Regions from separate parts of the Spirillospora sp. NPDC048911 genome, predicted to be linked through region 1. Evidence: riboswitches for the same ligand, from Rfam matches in the RefSeq annotation. Region 1 holds a riboswitch; the other holds the start of a gene.

Region 1 (7,168 bases):
GGGCAGGCCGTACGCCATGGACTCCAGCACCGACATGGGGAAACCCTCGTCCCGGGACGGCAGCGCGAAGATCGACGCCTGCGTGAGCGCCGTCTCGATGTCGCCGGTGACGCCGCGGAACTCGACCGAACCGGTGTTCCCTGCCCGTTCCCGCAGCTCGGCCTCCTGCGGGCCGGCGCCGTACAGCCGCAGCCGCCACCCGGGATGCCGCGGCGCCATCTCCTCCCACGCCTCCAGCATCATGTCCAGGCCCTTCTCGTACGAGAGCCGCCCGGCACAGGCGACGACCGGCTCGTCCAGCGTGGGGAACCGGCCCGGCGACGCGTGGAGGGGATTGGGCATGTGGTCGGCGTTGGTCATGCCGTCCCTGGCCCACGCGTCGGCGTCCTCGGGCGTGAGCGCGAGCATCCTGTCGACGCCGGCGAAGTGCTCCTTGACCCGCGCGTACCGGGACGAGCGCCGGGTCGCCGCGAACGACTCGTGGCTCATCCCGATGACCTTCAGGCCGCGGGTGTCGGCGCGCGCGACCCACTCCATCGCCCAGATCTGCGCGGCGATCACCACGGCTCCCGGACGGGCCTCGGCGAACAACTCCGACAGCCGGTCGGCGCCTCTTTGCAGTTCGGTGTTTCGCCGGCGTTCTCGTCTGTGCGCGGCGACGTTGAGGCGCTGGGGCAACGTCCGCGGGCGCCATTTCAGCGTGGGCGGCCGCCATTCGTCGTGCAGGAGGTCCACGCGGTACGAGCCGTCCAGGCCGTAGTCGTGGGGCTCCGGCGCGCGGGTGATGCCGACGAGGGTGACGAGATGCCCCCGTGCCGTCAGCAGGTGCGCCATATGATGCGCCCACTGCTGGAGACCGCCCATGGCGTCGGTGTTGTTGCAGACGATGAACACGTCACGCGGCTCGGCCACGCGGGCTCCCTTCCCTGAAGAAACGGTCTACTACGGCTCGGGCGGCGGTGCCTTGGTCGTGCTCGCCGAACCGTTGGGCGAAGGCCCTGCGACGGGTGGCGCCCGGGTCGCCGCCTGCGGCGAGCGTGCTCAGCTCGGCGACCAGTTCTCGCTCGGTGCGCGTGATGGGGCCCGGCGCGTGTTTCGTCAGGTCGACGTAGCCGCGCCCGAACTCCACGTCCTCGGGGAGGTGGACGATCATCGGCCGGTCGAGCAGGGCGTAGTCGAACATGATCGAGGACTGGTCGGTGACGAGGGCGTCCGCGAGCAGCAACAGCAGCGTCACGTCGGGGACGTTGCCCACGTTCCGCATCGAGCCCTGAACCGCCGGCGGCAGGTGCACGGTGCTGAGGTAGTGGGGGCGGACGAGCAGCAGGAGGTCTTCGCCCAGCTCCTGGACGAACCGGTCGGGGGCGATGGGCGGGTCGAGGTCGCGGACGGCGCGGCCGTCCGGATTCGAGCGGAACGTCGGCGCGTACAGCACGACCTTGCGCCCGTCGTCGTCCAGGCCGAGCCGGTCGCGCAGCTTGGCGAGCTCGGTGGCGAGTTCGGGGTCGTCCTGCGCCTTGGTGACGAGCGGGTCGTTGCGCGGGTACCCGACGGGCAGGAGCTCTGAGGACACGCCCAGTCCTCTGACGAGGGTGTCGACGTCGTGCTGCGAACGCACCAGAAAGCAGTCGTAGCGCTTCACCATGCGCTGGAGTCGTTCCCGTTGGGCGAGCGTGCCGCTCTTGATGCTGGGCTGGTCGAAGCCCATGGTTTTCAGGGCCGACCCGTGCCAGGTCTGGATGTAGGTGGTCTGCGGGCGTTTCCGGATGCCGTCCGGGAAGCCCTGGTTGTCGACCCAGTACTCGGCCCTGGCGAGTGCAAGGAAATAGCTCCACGAGCCACGCTTGACGAGCGTCGCGTCAGAGGGAAAGCCGCACGTGGACGACTCGTACGACCACACGGCGCGGACGGGGATGCCGGACCGGCGCAGCTCGCGGTAGATGTACTTGGGGTTGTCGGAGTACTGCTTGCCCAGGTGGCTCTCGAAGACCACGGTCCCGGTCCGCACCGGCAGCTTGCTGAGCACGCGGTTGAAGACGGCGATCTTGGACTTGCGGGCGGTGAGCGTACGCAGAACGGATCGTTCGATCCTGCGCACGTGCGCCCAGGCGCCGCGTCCGGCGGAGGTGGCCGCGGCCCGGTGGACCACCGCCATGGTCGCCCGCGTCAGCCTGCCGGAACCTTCCAGCTTGAACGCCAGATGGCCAGAATCCGTGACGTACGAGCGCATTCCGTCGGCGGCGAGCCGGGTCAGGCGCGGCCGTACGGGCAGGACGACCCCGTCGAACGTCTCGCCGTCGCCTTCGCCCTCGTTTCTTCCCTGGTTGATCCCTTCGCCGGGCCGGGTCATGATCTCCTCGCCGTCGACGTCGAGACGGAACCGCACGTCCCAGACGGGATCGGCGAACCCGAACGGGCGCAGCGTCCGCGCCGGATCGAAGTCGGCCTGCCAGCGGAGGCGGGCGCCGTCGTGGACCACGGCGGCGGGGACGCGGCGCACGCGGGTCGGGCGGCGGCGGTCGTTGAGTTCGAGGGTGCCGGTGAGTTCGGCCCTGGCGGAGATGCGGTCCAGCACGTTCAGGACGTGGCCTTCGAGGTGCGCGTGGTCGCCTCGCATGGCCAGGCTCGTGACGGTGTTGGCGGGCGACAGCTCGCGGAGCGGGCGCTGATGGAGGCCGAGCCCGGTGACGTCGAGAACGCTGCGGGCCAGGGCACTGTCGGCGCGCCGCGTCCCCCAGAAGACGCGGCCGTCCTGCTCCCGCAGCTCGTTGCGCAGCTCCGGCCGCCTGCGCCGCCCGTACTCCGCCGCGGCGAGCGCGCCGGGCAGGTCACGTTCGCGGAGCAGGAACGCGGCGATCGCGGGGACCGGATTGGCCTCGGTGAAGACCCGGGGGTCCAGCTCCGCGAGGTAGGCGGCCGCCAGCTCCAGGAAGCCCGCGCGGTAGACGGGGTCGCGGTCGCGCAGCTCGCGCAGGTAGAGGAGCAGGTCGTGGTTGACGAACTTGGCGTCCTTGACGCGCTTCAGGTCGTACGCCCCGCGCAGCCGGAACGTCGCGTCGATCCGGCGGTGGATCTCCAGGCGGTCGGAGAAATTGGCCAGCTCGGCGCGCCGGTTGGAGATCGACGGTGCTGTGGTGGCTGTCGCTGTGGTGGCTGTCGCTGTGGTGGTCGTCGTTGTTGTCGTGGTCGTCGCCGTTTTCGGCTCGACGAACCAGTTGTAGACGCGGTGCGGGATGAGGGCGGTCCTGCCGGCGGCGAGGTACGCCTCGGCGGAGAACAGCAGGTCCTCGTAGTGGAGGCGCTCGACGAAGCGCAGGCCGTGCTCTTCGAGGAAGTCGCGGCGGTAGGCCTTGTTGGTGGCCAGGGTGTCGTAGAGGAGATCGGGCTTGTCACTGAGAGATCCGAAGACCGCTCGGCGGGTGTAGAGCCACGGATACCAACTGCGCTCCTTGAAGGAGTTGGCACCGAGGAGGACGCGCATGCAGAGGCCGGACACCAGGTCGGCCCCCGTCTCCTCCGCCGTGGCGATGAGATTGAGGCAGGCGTGCCGGTCGAGGAGATCGTCGCTGTCCAGGTACATCACGTACCGGCCGCGTGCCTGCTCCGTCCCGGCGTTGCGCGGACGACCGCAGCCACCCGAGTTCTCGGGGAGGCGGACGGACCGGACCCGGTCCGGGTGCTCGGCCGCCAGCCGGTCGGCCACCTCTCCGGTCCCGTCCGTGCTGGCGTCGTCGACCACCACCGCCTCGACCCCGCCGAGCGACTGGCCCAGCACGGAGCCGACGGCGCGCGGCAGCCGCGCGGCGTCGTTGTATCCGATCACGACGACACTGACATCCGGCCGTCCCGGCATGGATGCTCCCCCGTTCCGTCCCATGTGCCGTGTTCCTTTCCAGAAACCTCGGACATGGAGCTAAGTGGGGGCAAAGCGTCTGAATGATTCGCATTACCCCGAGGTCGCGTGAAATGCCGGAAGGCGCCCGGCCGGAGCCGGACGCCTTCAGGGCAGGGAGTTGGGGGCCGTAGGGGGCGGGGGCCCGCGTCAGAGGTGGGGGTGCGTCAGCCGTTCTTTCCGGCTTCCCTCTTGTAGTCGGCGTAGTCGGGGTAGCCGTAGCCGACGACGGACGACTTCGGCCGGACCTTCGCGACCACGGAGCTGCTGATGTTGCCCTCGACCGTGGAGATGGTGCCGTCGCCGTTGTCCTTGACGACCATGCCGACGTGGTCGATGCCCTGGATGCCGCCGGCCGAGCCGTTCTGCCAGTCGAAGAAGACGAGGGCTCCCGGCTTGGCCACCTGGCCCCACCGCTTGCTCTTCTGGAGCCACGCGGCGTGCCGGACGGTGTAGGCGTCCCAGCCCATGCCCTTGACGCCGGTCTGCGCGCCGACCCAGGACACGAACATGTTGCACCAGGCAGCGCCGTTGTACTCGGCGATGTCGCCCCCGTCACGCCTGGCGGTGAGCTTGGCCTCGTTGGTCTTGACGTACCAGTCGTGGAACTTGGTCTGGCCCTTCGGGCCTTCCGTGATGCCGACCTGCTTCATGGCCACCTGGATCGCCTGGGCCGAGCTGACGGCGTGGGCGGCGGTGACCTTCTCGGCCCGCTCGCCCCTGCCGGTGTTCTCGGCCTTCTTGGCGGCCGTGGCCTTCCTGGCCGCCTTGAGGGCCTGAGCGGAGCCGGCCGCGTGGGCGTCGGCGCGGGTCTCGGCGGTGGCGTCATTGCCGAAGGGGTTGATGACGGCGAGCCCGAGGGCGCCGATCATGACGGCGCTGAGGGCGACGCCGACGGCGGTGGCCGGGTCGTCGGACGCCGGCTTCACGATGGTGCGAACGTTGCGAACGAGCATGAAAGAGAACTCCCTGACTCCCATGTCGCCTACCGGGTTAGCTGACGGATTCGGGCATGGAAGAGCCCTACGGCGCCCGCGGTGGAACGCCGATTCACCCCTGGAGAGTGGGTCCCCGGCTCCGCATCCGATGGAGGGGGATGCGGACTCGGCCTGGGGCACCGCCGATGCGGCACCCGGCTATTCGGATGGATCTCGCGATCTCGGAACGAGGGGGCGGAACACACGGCCCGCGAGATTGGACAGAAGGTATCAAACCCTCACGAAATGGCAAATCCCTACCAAGGATTCCCCTACGAAGGTACAGAGAAGCCCAACAGGCGGAGCCTTCCGGACATTCCCGAACGCCCATCTCGTGGTCAAGTCGGCTGTCAGGAACGTCCCACCGTGATGCTCCTCACACGGGCCGCGGCGCCGGCGCCGTTCGATCCGGGCCGACCGCACCGCTGATGCCCCAGGTCATGGGAGGCTTGACCCATGATCGAAGGATGCGGACGGTGAAGCGCACCGTCACCCGGCTGGCCGACGGCCGCGAACTGATCTACTTCGACCGGCGGGACGACGCCGACCGGAGCGCCGTCGACCAGCGGCCGCTGCCCGGCCGCGCCGCGGCGTCGGAGCTCCGGCACGACCCGCTGCTCGACGAATGGGTGGCCGTCGCCGCGCACCGCCAGACCCGGACGTTCCTGCCCTCGGCGGACGACTGCCCCCTCTGTCCCTCCGCGCCGGGGCGGCCGACCGAGATCCCGGCGCCGGACTACGAGGTCGCGGTCTTCGAGAACCGCTTCCCCTCGTACGGCGACGGCACGTCCGGCGGGCGCTGCGAAGTGGTGTGCTTCACGTCCGAGCACGGCAGATCGTTCGCCGAGCTGCCGCCCGAGCAGGTGCAGACCGTGATCGAGGCGTGGGCCGACCGCACCGCCGAGTTGTCGACGTTCCCCGGCGTCGAGCAGGTCTTCTGCTTCGAGAACCGCGGCGAGGCGATCGGCGTCACCCTGCACCACCCGCACGGGCAGATCTACGGCTACCCGTTCGTGCCCCCGCGCACCCGGCGCATGCTGGACGTCGCGCGCCGCCACCCCGGCGATCTCTTCGCGGAGGTGCTGGCGGCCGAACGCGAGGAGGGCGTGCGCGTCGTCACGGCCAACGACCTCTGGACGGCGTTCGTGCCCAAGGCGGCGCGGTACCCGTACGAGGTGCACGTCTATCCGCACCGCCGCGTGCCCGACCTGCCCGCCCTCGACAGCGCCGAGCGCGAGGCCCTCGGCGCGCTCTACCTCGACGTGCTGGGACGGCTCGACCGGCTCTTCGGCTTCCCGCTGCCCTACGTCTCGGCGTGGCACCAGGCCCCCGTCCGTGCGGACCGCGACCTGGCGTGGCTGCACCTGGAGCTCTTCTCGATCCAGCGCGCACCCGGCAAGCTCAAATTTCTGGCGGGTTCTGAGTCGGCCATGGGCGCATTCGTGAACGACGTATCCCCGGAAGACGCGGCCCGCAGCCTTCGCGAAGCCTGAACCCATAGCCTCCGCGAAGCCTGAATCCAGACCACTTCCCAATATTGGACCGCGACACGGTACAAGCACGTTCTCTAGCGTTCATAAGGCGCCCCTCCCGACCCTTAGGAGACCGTCATGGACGCCCGCCTGGCCGAAGACATGGCCCGGATGCCCGAACTGCTAGAGAACGTGCGGGCCCGTGCCGCCGCCCTCCTTTCCGGGCTGAACGACCGTCCCGCCGCGGTTCCCCCTGCCCCGGCCAAGCCGCTTCCCCTCCCACCCGCCGGAATCGGCCTGGACGATGCCCTGGCCGACTTCGCCGAACGCTGGGAACCCGGCTTCTCAGGCAGCGCAGGCCCCCGATACCTCGGCTTCGTCACCGGAGGCGCGACCCCGGCATCCGTAGCCGGAGACTGGCTGACCAGCGTTCTCGACCAGAACGCAGCCCCCGGCCTGGACTCATCCGCACCCGACCTGGAACGGGAGACGATCGCTTGGCTTCGCGAGCTTTTCGGCATCGGCGATGAGCACACCGGCTCGTTCGTCTCAGGCGCGACGATGTCGAACACCGTGGGTCTGGCCTTGGCACGCGAATGGCTAGGCGAACAACAAGGCATCTCAATCGCTGACGCAGGCGTCGGTGCCCTAGCAAACGTGACGGTGCTCTCCGGAACACCGCACTCAAGCATCTACAAGGCCCTTTCCATCCTTGGCATGGGCCGCGACCGCCTCCGCACCATCCCGACCCTCCCTGGCCGCGAAGCCGTAGACGTGGACGCCCTAGCCTCCGCCCTGGCCGACCTACCTGGCCCCGCCATAGTCGT
Region 2 (7,168 bases), on a different contig from region 1:
CGCCTCGAGGCTGATTCCCAGGCTCTCCAAAGCCTTGGCAGCGACACCCTCACCCTCGTGGATCAGACCCAGGAGGATGTGCTCGGTGCCGATGTAGTTGTGGTTGAGCATCCTGGCTTCTTCTTGAGCCAGAACGACAACCCGCCGCGCGCGGTCGGTAAACCTCTCGAACATCTCGTCGCTCCTCACAGAGCGGTTGGGCAGAGTCCGGAACGTCCGGACCTGTCCTTCCGCATGCTAGCCCGCCCCGAGGAGGCCAACCCGGTGCACTCCCACCAGGAGACGTTCCCCAGCTAAGCGCTGTTCATCCTCATCCAACTACCTCACCGGTGCGTCATGTTCCCGCTACGCCGCAAGCGAACGGGGCTTTTCAGCAGGTCGTTCACGGCAACGGGGGTCGTTCGTGCCGCACAGGCGCGGATTTGCCGAATGAGGGCTGTCTACCTCATCGCGGACGGCGCAACCCACCGAACGCTACGCCACAAGCGAACGGCCCGCCCCGGGATCGGGGCGGGCCGCCGAAGCGAGGGTTTTCAGTGAGCCGCTTCGTACTGCTCGACCACGTTCTGCGGGATACGGCCACGCTCGTTGACCTTGATGCCGCGCTGCTTGGCCCAGGCGCGGATGTCGGCACTCCGTTCGCGACTGGACGCACCGCGAGGACGGCGACGACGGACGGTGCCGGCCTTACGCGACTTCTCCACGAACGGCTGCAGAGAATCCCGCAGCTTCTTTGCGTTGGCGCCACTGAGATCGATCTCGTAGGAGGCGCCGTCGAGCGAGAACGCCACGGTCTCGTCCGCCTCGCCACCGTCGAGGTCGTCGACGAGAAGCACCTGAACCTTCTGTGCCATGGGGACAGACCTTTCAGCTTGAGCAAAGTGCATTCGGTTGACAAAGATATACCGCGAAGTCGACCGATGACAATTCAACACTCGCGATGAAGTTTCCTTCCCTGCCGGTAACTCATCGTAATCATGGTCACCGAATCAGCCATCCGCCTGATAGGCAGTGGCTGACACCCGCGGCGCCGGACCGCCGACGCATGAATTGTCCGGGCACGGGTCGTCGGGATGATTTCGGCGTGACGGGGGTCACCGTCGGCACCCTGACCTGGGCCATCGATCTTGCATTCTCACACGACCGGCTTTCCCGCGAGGGCGCAACCGGGAGAGAAATACTCCCGGCGCCACCTTAACGGGCACGGCAACACCGATCCCGGGGCCATCGTTTAACCCCCACGTAACGGTACTAACCGGCCCCGTCCCGGACCGAATGAACCCCGCCGGCCGTCACGCACAGGTGATCAGGACCGGTCCACCACGATGTGGATAGATTCCGTTACTGGCGAGCTCGACGAAATCCGTTGCCATCCGCACAGGTGTGCGTGGCGGCCGCGCCACTGCGACATACCTATATCAGCGGAAAGTTCATCAATACCGTCACACCGTCACGGTGCCGCCATACCAGTCGACGTCAGCGACCGGACCGCGCGCCCTTCGCGCGCTTGACCACGAGCGTCCCGGCAAGACGGTCATGCAGCGCCTGGCGCTGTCCGCCCTCGTACATCGCCGCCGCGTTGACCACCCAGAAGAGCCCCGCGAGAACGCCAAGGATCGCCACCGGGCGCAACGCGATCGGGGCCGAGTACGCCACCGACCGCTGGAACGTTCGCCACACGCCCGGTTTGCCGGAATTCATTCGTACGACCTGGATGCCCGCGAAGCGCTTGCCGATCGTGCGTCCCCACGCGGCGAGCTGAAGCCACTCATAAAGAAAGAGGACGCCGGCGACGGCGGGCGGCAAGACGACCTCCGCCTCCTGCCCGGGCAAAGCCTCCCGAACGACCATCGCGACCGGCAGCCCCACCACGAGGGTGTCGACGATGCGAGCCAACAATCTCTGGCCCGGCTCGGCAAGCTCCAGCCCCGTGCCAGTAGGCGTTAGCCCCTTGCCAGTAGGCGTTCCAGAAGGAACGGACGCGGCCCGTTCGCGGGAAACCGCCGCGCCAATACCGGCCGCCGCGACCTTCGGAGGAACGCCCGAAAGGTCCCCGGCTCTGCCGGCCGGATATTGAACCGAACCGGGCCTGGGCGCGTATTCAGCTAGGAGGCGCCCTGAAACGACGCGTCCGGCCCTTGAAGGCCTTGGGGGCACAGCGTCCCGCGGCGTGCCCTCAGACGGCTCTGAGGGCGACGCTGTGGCGCCATCCGCCGTCTCCGGTGCCGCGGGATCCGGCGGAGAGGATTCGGACGTGGACACCGTTCTGCGCCGTCAGGCCTCGAACTCGGCGGTCTGGTCGTATTCCGCGTACTGGCCGCGCTCGTCGATGACGAGTGTGCCCGCCATGCGGTCATGCAGGGACTGGCGCAACGGCTGGTCCCAGATCGCCCACAGGTAGGCCATCAGGGTGCCGGCCCAGACGAGCAGCATGCCGTAGGCGAAGTAGTCCCAGATCATGACCGCGAGCGCCAGAAAGACGAAGACGCCGATCTGGTACGCGACGTTGTTGATGGCCGCTCGCCAAACCGCTTGGTATGTCGTAAGCGCCTCGCCCGCGGGCCGTACCTGGACCACTCCCAGCCCGAGAACGCGCTTGCCGAGGGTCCGCCCCGACATCACCAGCTGGACCGCCTCGTAAATGAAGGGCAGCACCGACAGGACCGTGAAAAGCGTGAAGAAGATCGGCCAGTTCCAGATGCCGCCCTCGGTGTTGGCCTTGTCGCCGGGCGTATCGAGGCCGATCACGCCCAGCGTGATCGGCAGCACGAGGGCGAAGCCGAAGACCGCCACCAGGACGTAGTCGATGAGGCGCGCGCCGGCGCGGCGCATGATCGGCGCCAGCGGCAGTTCGGCGGCCTCCGCCGTGTCGTCGTAGTACGGCTGCTGGGAGCCGCCCGCCGGCTGCCACTGCTGCTGGGACGGGGGCTGACCACCCTGCCAGTGCTGCTGGGACGGGGCCTGGCCGCCCTGCCAGTGCTGTCCAGCGCCCGACTGCGGGTACGGCGGCCGCCCGCGATGGGGGGATTCACTCATCGGTCAGTCCTCCAGGCGAAGCAACATCCGGGTATTTCCCAACGTATTCGGCTTGACCCGGTCAAGGTCCAGGAACTCGGCCACGCCATCGTCGTACGAACGGAGGAGTTCCTCGTACACCTCGGGAGAGACCGGGGTGCCCAGGATCGGCTGGAACCCGTGGCGCGCGAAGAAGTCCACCTCGAAGGTAAGACAGAACACCCTCTCCACGCCCAGTTCCCGCGCGGTCTCCAGAAGCTTGCTGACGATGCGGTGCCCGATGCCCCGCCCGCCGTGTCCCTTCTCCACCGCGACCGAACGCACTTCAGCCAGGTCTTCCCACATCACGTGCAGCGCACCGCATCCCACGATGCGCGGCTCCCCCTGGCGGTCCTCCGCGACCCAGAACTCCTGCACGTCCTCATACAGGGTGACCGTGGTCTTCCTCAGCAGACGCCGCCCCGACCCAGAGAACATGTCGACCAGCCGACGGATCTCCTGCACATCGGCGGTTCGGGCTCGCCGGATCACTACTTCCACAAACAGGCGACATTATCGAACGCGCGGCCTTTACATGTAGTGGATTCCTCCTAACTCTGGGTAGCGAACGTGGGTGACTAGATAAAAGAGACCACACCCCTGCCTCGAAGGTGACGTAGAGCACACTGGCACGGGTGATGACGGAAGGTGCGCTCGCGATTTCGCATGTTTCGGTTGGCATCGAAGGCCGACTCCGTTAGTCTCCTGCGCTGACATCGGCCACCGCGTCTCGGTGGCCGAACCGCCGAGTCCATGGGCCGCAAACCAGCGTTCCGAGGAGCCGGGGACCCACTTTCGGTGGGTTCGGGGGTTCACCCCCGAACCGGCACCGACTGGGGTGAATCCGCACCCGCACCGCGGAAGGGCTGCTCCGGCCCGAACCCGTCAGCTAACTCGGTAGGCGGACGAGGAGAGGAGAATTAGTGGAGCCATTGCGCCCTGCATCCTTTTCGCGCATCGCCCGCCTTTCGCGGAGCGCTCGATTCCGTGTCGGGGCGGTGACCCTAGCCGGTGCGCTCGTCGCCGTTCCCGCGGTCCCGGCGCACGCCGACCCGGAGCCGTCCACCAAGGAGCTCAGGAGCCAGGCGCACAAACTCGCCGACCAGCTCGAACAGCTGACCGAGCAGTACAACGGCCTCAAGGTGAAACTCCAGCAGTCCCAGCGCGCCGCGAAGGTCGCCACCGACAACGCCAAGCGCCAGGAGAAGTCACTCGAGGGCGTCCGCGAGAAGGTCGGCAGCCTGGCCGCCACCAGCTACATGCAGGGCGGCGCCGACCCCACGGTCTCCTTCGTCGCCTCCCAGGATCCCCAGCGCCTGCTGGACCAGGCCGCGACGCTCCACTACTTCGCCACCCAGGACGGGACGCGCGTCCAGGGCCTGATGCAGGCCATGCAGGCCGCACAGCGCGCCCGCAAGGCCGCCGAACAACGCGCCAAGCAGGTCTCCCAACTCCGCTCCCAACTCGAAAGCCAGCGCAAGAAGGTCACCTCTCTCTACGAGAAGGTCCGCGGCCGCCTGGTCAAGAAGGACCCCTCCGAGCTCTCGAAGCTCCCCGTCGTAGGCACCGGCAAGGCCGCCCAGGCCCTCCGCTACGCCATGAGCAAGATCGGCCGCCCCTACGTCTGGGGCGCCGCCGGCCCCACCACCTTCGACTGCTCCGGCCTCACCATGTGGGCGTACAAGCAGGTGGGCATCAGCCTCCCCCACTACACCGGCAGCCAGTGGAACGCGGGCACGCACATCTCCCGCAACGACCTCCAGCCAGGCGACCTGGTCTTCTTCTACGGCGACCTGCACCACATGGGCATGTACGTAGGCGACGGCAAGATGCTCCATGCCCCCCAGACCGGCGACGTGGTCAAAATCGCCCCCCTGGCAGGCCGCCCCTTCGCCGGCGCAGTCCGAGTAGCCTGACCCACCCCAAGCGACGCCCCCGCAAGCGTTCCTCCACGGAAGCATTGCGCTGAGGCGCAACGCTGTTCCACGGCATGAGCATGCGGCGCCACGCTGAAACAGCGCCACACACGAGCGTCAATCCACCGCGCGAGCGTTGCCTACTCGCGCGATGGTTGCTCCACGTGAGCATTGTGCGGCGCGAGCGCTGCCTCACCCGCAATCATTGCCTGACGCAAGTGGCGCCCTGCAGCACAAGCGATGGCCCACGCACGCAGCGCCCTGCGCAAGTGTTGCGCTGTCGCGCAAGCGGCGCCGTGCCACGCGAGCGTTGTCCCGTGCAGCATTGCCTGCGGCACAGGCATTGGCTTACGGAGCCCAGCGCGAGCGGTGCGCCCACGGCTGAGTGTCAATCTTTGGTTGGCATGCATGTATGGCGGACGTGAAGGCGCTGGCGACCTTGGTGTGGCGTCAATGTGAGGTGGCTTCCAGAACTTGCGTCAATTGACGCATGCGGGCGCGGTGGACGTGGCGGCATCATTGACGCGCGGCTTGCGCCGCGTCGTGGGCGTTGCCGACAAGGGGTTCTTGCGAACATCGGCGGCGATGCGCACATGGCGGTCTCACGAACGTGGGGCGGCAGTGAACGTCCGGCCGAGATGCATGCGGAGTCGGCCGACGTTGGTGCGGGTCGACCGCAGATGCACGGACGTGACGTGCCCAGCAACTGAATACGAGCTGTAGGGATAGGCGCGTGGCAGGCGACGGGCAGGCTTAAGGAAGGCGCCACGCCTCGTGTGCGCTCGACGACGGGCGTGCTGGCGCTGCTGCATGTGCCTTGACTTGCGTGGGCAACGTTAAGGGCGCGTCCGCGCCTAGGCGCGGACGAGAAGAGCGTGGGTGAGCGGGGCCGGAGCGCGGCGTCCCCCCGTGGCCGCCGCTGTCAGTCGAACCTCGTCCGCGGCGACGCCGCCTGCAGGGACCTACCTGTCAGAGCGCCAGCGTCGCCGCTGCGGGGACGGACGGAGTTCTTCTCTCGCTTCCGGACTGCTCAGATGAGTTGCCTTCGGGCCGCCCACACCACGGCCTCGATAGGGGTGTTGACTTCGAGCCGATCACAGATCGTGCGCAGACGCCGCCTCAACGTCCGTGCGCTCAGCTCGAGCTTGCGTGCCGCCACATCGGCTGTGACACCGCTGGCGATCTGCGCGAGCAGCTTGATCTCCTCCTCGTTAAGTCGCAGATCGTCGGTGCCACGACGTGCGAGTGTGGCCTGTTCCACTCCGTCCTCCCTCGTCCGTGGTGATGACCGCGGGGATGCAGCCGTCCGCTGCACAGGCACGGGTAGGCCTCGATCTGTACGCGTTGGGTTGCCGGGTCCGGAGCAACCGGACTTAGATCATCTGTTTCCTCTTCTGTGTCGCATGCTTGGCCGGAGGTGGCCGATGGGTCGATTGCGGGGCCCCGTGCGGGAACTCCGGGTGACGATTCACTCGTTGGCCAACCGAACGCGGACGTACTCGCACCCACGAGGACGTGGGCGGGGAACGTCTCGTACGGGGACGGGTCATGATTGCCAGCCACGTCAGCCCCATCCCTTTCTCGTCCGGTTCTCCGACCCGTTCGCCAACGATGATCGTGAATCGTTTCAAGCTACGCTTCGGCTCGGAACGCTAGGCGGCCGGATCCGGCCCGTCAAGCGCCGATTGGGCACTTTGTGTGCTTGTATGGCCACCATCCGTGATGGATCTCACGGGGGCTCGCGGGGGAAGCTCGATAACCTGCGAAAACAGATCCGGGGTCGACGAGGAGTGAGTTGCCGCCCACCAGTATTCGGGAAGTCGCGAGGCGTGCCGGCGTCTCAGTTGGGACCGTTTCGAATGTCCTAAACCGGCCAGACCTCGTGGCCGAAGCCACCCGTGACCGCGTTCGTGCGGCGATCGAGGAACTCGGATTCGTCCGCAATGAGTCCGCCCGGCGGCTCCGTCAGGCCGACACCCCGCGCGCCCGCGCGTTCGGGATCGTCGTGGAGGACCTCACCAACCCGTACGCCACCGATGTCGCCCGCGGCGCGGAGATGGCGCTCAACGAGGCGGGCCATGACGCGCTGTGGTTGACGAGCGACCATTCGGCGGCGAAGGAGCGCCGCATCCTGGAGTTGCTGGAGGAGCAGCGGGCGGCCGGAGTGCTGATCATCCCGGTCGGTCTCGGGCCGGCGG

Evidence for each region. A riboswitch is a leader RNA that binds a small molecule or an ion and turns the genes downstream of it on or off. The one in region 1 is predicted to bind cyclic di-AMP.
Region 2: another riboswitch for cyclic di-AMP. It lies ahead of ACGFNU_RS06220 (NlpC/P60 family protein); the one in region 1 lies ahead of ACGFNU_RS43930 (CHAP domain-containing protein).

What each region holds. Positions count from the first base shown of each region.
Region 1 is NZ_JBICUD010000013.1:156,294-163,461, forward strand. It holds gene ACGFNU_RS43920 (glycosyltransferase) at 1-912, opposite strand, end outside; gene ACGFNU_RS43925 (CDP-glycerol glycerophosphotransferase family protein) at 896-3,853, opposite strand; gene ACGFNU_RS43930 (CHAP domain-containing protein) at 4,060-4,848, opposite strand; cyclic di-AMP (ydaO/yuaA leader) riboswitch at 4,861-5,012, opposite strand; gene galT (galactose-1-phosphate uridylyltransferase) at 5,346-6,362, shown strand; gene ACGFNU_RS43940 (pyridoxal phosphate-dependent decarboxylase family protein) at 6,480-7,168, shown strand, end outside.
Region 2 is NZ_JBICUD010000001.1:1,356,970-1,364,137, reverse strand. It holds gene ACGFNU_RS06245 (ATP-dependent Clp protease ATP-binding subunit) at 1-174, opposite strand, end outside; gene ACGFNU_RS06240 (Lsr2 family protein) at 534-854, opposite strand; gene ACGFNU_RS06235 (RDD family protein) at 1,477-1,926, opposite strand; gene ACGFNU_RS06230 (RDD family protein) at 2,275-3,036, opposite strand; gene ACGFNU_RS06225 (amino-acid N-acetyltransferase) at 3,040-3,555, opposite strand; cyclic di-AMP (ydaO/yuaA leader) riboswitch at 3,788-3,974, shown strand; gene ACGFNU_RS06220 (NlpC/P60 family protein) at 4,053-4,970, shown strand; gene ACGFNU_RS06215 (LuxR family transcriptional regulator) at 6,001-6,231, opposite strand; gene ACGFNU_RS06210 (LacI family DNA-binding transcriptional regulator) at 6,766-7,168, shown strand, end outside.